3 regions of the Exiguobacterium sp. s161 genome follow, and region 1 is predicted to be linked to each of the others. Evidence: riboswitches for the same ligand, from Rfam matches in the RefSeq annotation. Region 1 holds a riboswitch; each other region holds the start of a gene.

Region 1 (2,202 bases):
AAATAGAGGTTTAAGGATTTAAAACATAGGGGTATAAACTCACTAGCACCGCATCAAACGGTGACTTACTCACACATGTTTCTCAATATCAGCGTAATGACCTGGGAGAGAAATGCAAAGTCACGAAAGCGTCAGATTCAATGCGAGTCTGGAACCGATTGTCTTAGCATATTTAAATTGTTCAGGACTTGTCCTGCTCCTACATTCATTACCTTTTGAGGGCTATACCAAATTCAAGGGGGAAATGAACATGTCAGTTAAATTAACAGCCGAAAAACGCGAGGTACGTCCACGCTCACTCCGTAAACAATTACGTCATGAAGGAAAAGCTCTTGGTGTCGTGTATGGTTACAAAGTGGAAAGTACACCAATCGCATTTGAAGAAAAAGAATTGCTTAAAATCGTTCGAGAAAACGGTGAGAACGTCTTGATTTCACTGAAACTCGACGGTAAAAATATTAACGTCTTAATCAACCGTCGTGATATGGATGTATTCACACCAACTGTCGATCACGTTGAATTCATCGCCGTTAAAATGGATGAAGAGACAGAAGTCGAAGCAGACGTCGTACTCATCGGCGAAGCAGCTGGTGCTAAAGTCGGTGGATTCCTGTCACAGACACTCTTTAAAGTGACAGTCGCAGCAACACCAGATAAATTACCAGAGAACGTCGAAGTCGACGTCACAAACCTCGAAATCGGCGATTCAATCTCTGTAGCTGATCTTCCGGAACAAAAAGATTTCCGTATCGTCACAGAAGGCGACATTCAAGTCGCAGCTGTCGTCGAATCAACGCTTGAACAAGAGCTTGAGGAAATCAAAGAAGCAGAAGCTGAGGCACAAGCGGAAGCTGGCGAAGACAACGAAGCGGAAGCTACGGAAGAGTCTTCAGAAGAAGCAAAAGAAGAGAACGAAGACAACAAATAAGTCGTTTAACGATACGCCTTTCGTGGCGTATCGTTTTTTTGTGTCTTGACAATAGACAGAAGATTGCCTAAAGTGAACAGCGTATCATCTATTACCATATCCACTAGGGGAGCCCATTTGGCTGAGACGATTCACTTCGGACCCTTCGAACCTGATCTAGTTCATACTAGCGTAGGAAAGTGGAGCGATCACATCCAATGACTCCTGCTGCGCGCAGTTTTTCTGAGGACCGCTCTCTTTTTTACGGAGGGCGGTCTTTTTTGGTGTCTCCCCTACTTAAAGGAGGACAAACACGATGCAACACTGGAAAATGAAAGAAATTATGGTCATGATGATGCTCGCCGTCGCTTGCGGGGTCATCTATCTCGGTTGGTCGACACTCTGGTTACCGATGTCTGCAATCTTCGGGCCAGTCGGTGCCAACTGGATGTTTGGGATCTGGATCATCGCAAGCCCGCTCGTCGCAGCAATCATTCAAAAACCAGGTGCTGCCCTCATCGCGGAAATCGTCGCGGCAGCCGTCGAGCTGTTCACGGGTAGTCACTTTGGCTTATCGGCTCTACTGATCGGGGTCTGCCAAGGACTTGGTGCGGAACTCGTCTTCGCGATGACGCGTTATCGCCGTTATGACACCTGGACATTGATGTTATCGGGTGTTGGAGCCGCAATTGGTAGCATCGTCTATAGTCTGATCGCGAACGGATTCGGTTACTACACGACGACGACGTTGCTTGCGACAACAGGTTTACAAATGATTAGTGGTGCATTACTCGGCGGCTTGCTTGCAGCGATTCTCATCCGTCGCCTTGTTGCGACCGGTGTCTTGAACGGGTTTGCGGCAGGACGTGCGAAACGGGAAGTCGCATGATTACTGTCGACGATCTCAGCATCCGCTATCCCGGTCAGATGAAATCGGTGCTCAATCATGTATCGCTGACGATCGAACACGGAACGACCCTTCTGCTCGGACGCAGTGGGAGTGGCAAGACGACACTGCTTCATGCCCTAGCCGGACTGACACCGGAGACGATCGAAGTCGAACAGACTGGTACAGTTACCCGGTCCGGTTCGGTCGGAGTCTTATTTCAAAATCCAGAAGAACAGTTCTGCATGGAAACGATCGGACGCGAAATCGCTTTTAGTTTAGAAAACCGGTCGATTCCACGCGAAGAGATGGAGGAACGCATTGAACGCTTACTCGCACTCGTTGGTCTCCCTCTCCCCTTCTCGACACCAATCGCGAGTCTATCCGGGGGGATGAAACAACGCCTCGC
Region 2 (2,202 bases), on a different contig from region 1:
AAGTCACTGAGTCCATCGAATAGTTTAGCAAAAAACCCTTTCGTTTCTTCTGATGTTGCGAAGGCATGGATGTCTTGTCCCGCATTTTTGAGTCCACTTTCGATTTGTCCCCAGTTGATGTTCGCTTGCTCCATTTGATTGAATAGATTCGTCAACCGGTCCATTTGTGCGTCAGACAACTGGATATTGTTATTTTGAATGACTTGGACGATCAAGTTTTCGATCTCGACTTTGGTTTCCGGTTTTTGATTGGCGATCTCAGCCTTGATCTCATTCATCAAGTCAGCGACTTTATCCGTGCCGACCGTTTTTCCAACGTCTGATGTGACCAATAATTCTTGCTGTGCTAAATCCTTGCGTTCGTCACTTAACTTTATCCCGGTTTCAGCGGAAGTTTGATCGTACGCCTTCATTATTCCTGTCAGTGCCGATGTCCCGGTCACCTTGTAAGGGGAAGTAATCGTGATGTCGGCATCTTTGACACCCGCTGTGACGAGAGCGTTGAGATACATATCCTTCGTCACCCATGTGATGTTTTCCGTCGAGACGGAGAGTCCATCTCCTTTTTCCGTCAGTTCGATTTTAGCCGACGAATACATGTTGCCGCCTTTTTGCGACTGTGGGATGTTTTTCCCGAGATATTTTTCCTCGTCAGCAGAAGTGGCGATGATCGGTGTGATGCCTTCCGGTGCATTGAGACGTGAAAGCACCCATGCTTTATCTTTTGCGCCGAGCGACTCCCCGAGTGTGACGATCGTCTTATCGACGACTTGTTCGGCGGATGCGGCTGTTGGGAGTAATAAAGCAGAAGCGATAACGGCTGATGCCATGAATTTTGTTGGTGTATGCATAATGAAATCCTCCAATTGTAAGTAACAGAATGAATTATAGTATCAGGTACTAAATTTAGTGTACGGGAACGATGTCTGTTCGGAATCGGTCTGCAGATGGAGACGATATCCGTCTTCTGACACTCCATAGTATAGCGAAAAGGAGACAACTTGACTTCCGTTTTCAGCATGCTATAGTGAATTTGAATCGAATAATGACCACTAGGGGAGTCGGTAGACCGACTGAGACGAACGAAGACGTTCGGACCCTTTGAACCTGATTAAGTTCGTACTTACGGAGGGAAGTGGCGTCAAGTCTTGTTCTTCTTGCGCCATGCCCGTGTGTTTCGGGGTGGTGTTTTTTCGTTTCATAACTAAACGAGGAGGATGAGATCATGACGTTCACACAAGAAATCAAACAAGCGGCACAAGCGTATTGGGATAGTAGTTTTACGCACCCATTCGTACAAGGAATCGGGGAGGGGACGTTACCGCTCTCGAAATTTCGGCATTACGTCATGCAGGATGCCTATTACTTAAAACATTTTGCGAAGATTCAAGCGAAGGCAGCATCAAAAGCAGACGACTTCGCGACGATCGCGACACTTGCCGAACATGCGACTTCGACTTATGAGGCAGAGTTGAGCTTACATCAATCATTTTTTGAGCCGCTCGGTATTACGGCAGCAGACCTTGAAGCATTTGAACCGGCACCGACAGCATATGCGTATGTCTCGCACATGCATCATGCGAGTGAAGGAACGCTCGGTGAGACGATTGCTGCCATCTTGCCATGTTACTGGTTGTATTATGAAGTCGGACAGCAATTACTGACGTGTACTCCGGAAGAAAAAATCTATCAGCAATGGATCGACACGTATAGCTCGGAATGGTTTGAAAAGGTCGTCTTTGAACAGATTGCACGGCTTGATGCGCTGGCGGAGCAAGCGAGCCCGACGGAACGCGAGCGGATGAAACGTCATTTCGTGACGAGTTGTTACTATGAGTTACTCTTCTGGCACATGGGGTGGACGGAAGAGACATTTGCGTCAGTTTACGAAACGATTCCAGCACGAGCGGTATCTTCTTGAATCACTAGATGGTAGAATTAGGAATACCATTTAGTGAGAGTAGGGATTGGAATGGAAATCATCGTGATCGCACTTGTGATCAGTGCAGCATATGCTGTACAACGAATGCTTGGTAGAGTCAAAGTAAGATTTCTTGGATACATCATTCCGATATTAATCGTGTTATCCGGTATATCCGCTTCGACACGTAACTTTAAGGTAGCGTATAGCATGGGGAGCTACATTTCTGCTGTTCTTGTCATCGTCGTCTATGCACTACTGACTTATTGGTTATACCGCGT
Region 3 (2,202 bases), 380 kb from region 1:
CGAGGACGTCATACGACGCGCCACGTCACATTGATGCCGCTTGCCGAAGGATTGATTGCCGATACGCCAGGTTTCTCGAACCTCGATTTTCCGTATGATATGGAAATCGAGGATGTACGGTGGAGTTTCCCTGAATTCGTGGCTGTACAAGATGATTGCAAATACCGAGGTTGCTTGCATTTGAATGAACCCGGTTGTGCCGTCAAGGAAGCCGTCGAAGCCCAAGAAATCATGTCCTCTCGTTATGAGAACTATGGTATGTTTATAGACGAAATCAAGAATCGAGCCCGGAGGTATTGAAGATGATTAAAATTGCACCATCTATCTTATCAGCAGATTTTGCGAATCTCGAACGCGATGTTAAAGCAGTCGAAGCAGCAGGCGCGGACTATATCCATTTTGATGTCATGGACGGTCAGTTCGTACCGAACATCTCATTTGGATTACCTGTGCTTAGCAGCTTACGTCAAAAGACGGATATGATTCTCGATGTCCATTTGATGATCGACCAGCCAGAACGTTTCGTCGAGGATTTCGTCAAAGCAGGGGCGGACATCGTGACGTTCCACGTCGAAGCGACGAATCATGTCCATCGTGTCTTGCAACAAATCAAAGCAGCGGGCGCAAAGGCAGGAGTCGTCTTGAATCCCCATACGCCATTATCAACGATTGAACACGTCCTTGAGGATGTCGATATGGTTTTATTGATGACGGTCAATCCGGGCTTTGGTGGACAAGCCTTCATCGAGCGTGTCATGCCGAAACTCGCAGCACTTGCGCAAATGAAAGCAGATCGTGGTCTGACATTTGAAATCGAGATTGACGGTGGCGTCAATCCGGAAACGGCAAAGCTTTGCATCGATAACGGTGCGAACGTTCTCGTCGCAGGATCAGCAATCTACAATGCACCAGATTATGCGGAAGCGATCACTAGCATTCGTCAAGGGGCTGCCGTATAATAAGAACGAGAAAACGAAATATGATGACCGCAAGGGGTGTCGCTTGAAAAGCGGCTGAGAGAAGTCTTTTAGACTTTAACCCTTCGAACCTGTTCCGTTCAAACGGACGTAGGGATGTGGCGCACGCAGGCAGTACGGCGTTCGTCGTACTGCCTTTTTGCGTCCTCTCGTACAATGAAGGAGGAAAATAGCATGAAACGGTTACAAATGATGATGGAAATTGCCATCTTCGCCAGTCTCGGAGTCGTCTTTGATTTACTGATTCCATTCAAAATGCCACAAGGAGGCTCAATCAGCTTAGCGATGTTACCGATCTTCGTCATGGCATTTCGCCACGGTGTCGTCGGAGGGGTCGTCACGGGAGCGCTTGTCGGTACGATTCAATTGATGTTCGCTCCACAAGTCTTGACGATCGTTCAACCGATGCTTGACTATACGATTGCGTATGGTGTCGTCGGATTAAGTGGTCTGTTCGCGCGTCAAGTCAGACTAGCCGCGCGCAATGGACAAAAGAAAAGCTTGATGGCGTTCGTTCTCCTGGCGACGTTATTAGGCGCAGGACTCCGTTATATCTGTCATGTCATCAGTGGAATCGTCTTTTTTGCCGAGTATGCCGAAGGTCCAGTCGTACCGTATTCATTGATTTATAACGCGACATACATGGTACCGTCTTACGTTCTTTGTGGTGTCGTTGCGGGTCTTTTATTCACGACTGCGCCACGCTTACTCCGTTATTCGGCACGAGGCGTCTGAGATGCGGGCGATTCTCGTCTGTGCCGGTCCGCGAGAAGAAGCGCCGGATTTACGGAAGTTTTGTCAGCCAGGTGACTTTATCGTCGGTGTCGACGGTGGTGTTCAGACGATTGAATCGTTTGGGCTGACATGCGACCTGACGATTGGTGATTTTGATTCTCTTGGTTATGTACCAGAAGGGGCAATCGTTCATCCGGCCGAGAAAGATGAAACGGATCTCGAACTGGCACTTCGTACAGTCTCAGAGAAGAAACAGTTTGAGGATACCTTCATCATCGGGGCGACAGGTGGGCGGCTCGACATGACCGTCCAAAATGTATATCTATTGAAGCGATACCCAGAGGCACGACTCGTGACGAAACGAGAAGAGGTACGATACTTGGCTGAGGGAACGTATGCAGTCGAAGCAGGGAGCTATCATTATCTTTCGTTCATTCCACTCGTACCATCGACTTTAAGCTTATCCGGAGTCAAATATCCACTTGATGCA

Evidence for each region. A riboswitch is a leader RNA that binds a small molecule or an ion and turns the genes downstream of it on or off. The one in region 1 is predicted to bind thiamine pyrophosphate.
Region 2: linked by a shared signal. The riboswitch ahead of tenA (thiaminase II) and the one ahead of KNQ14_RS06460 (ECF transporter S component) in region 1 are both predicted to bind thiamine pyrophosphate.
Region 3: linked by a shared signal. The riboswitch ahead of thiT (energy-coupled thiamine transporter ThiT) and the one ahead of KNQ14_RS06460 (ECF transporter S component) in region 1 are both predicted to bind thiamine pyrophosphate.

Annotation. Positions count from the first base shown of each region.
Region 1 covers NZ_JACSNH010000001.1:1,275,732-1,277,933, reverse strand. Annotated here, with positions in the region: gene KNQ14_RS06465 (50S ribosomal protein L25/general stress protein Ctc) at 251-928, shown strand; TPP riboswitch at 1,024-1,123, shown strand; gene KNQ14_RS06460 (ECF transporter S component) at 1,224-1,796, shown strand; gene KNQ14_RS06455 (ABC transporter ATP-binding protein) at 1,793-2,202, shown strand, end outside.
Region 2 covers NZ_JACSNH010000003.1:279,955-282,156, forward strand. Annotated here, with positions in the region: gene KNQ14_RS10985 (DUF1002 domain-containing protein) at 1-851, opposite strand, end outside; TPP riboswitch at 1,045-1,151, shown strand; gene tenA (thiaminase II) at 1,226-1,921, shown strand; gene KNQ14_RS10995 (hypothetical protein) at 1,973-2,202, shown strand, end outside.
Region 3 covers NZ_JACSNH010000001.1:896,938-899,139, forward strand. Annotated here, with positions in the region: gene rsgA (ribosome small subunit-dependent GTPase A) at 1-300, shown strand, start outside; gene rpe (ribulose-phosphate 3-epimerase) at 303-959, shown strand; TPP riboswitch at 982-1,091, shown strand; gene thiT (energy-coupled thiamine transporter ThiT) at 1,152-1,712, shown strand; gene KNQ14_RS04350 (thiamine diphosphokinase) at 1,714-2,202, shown strand, end outside.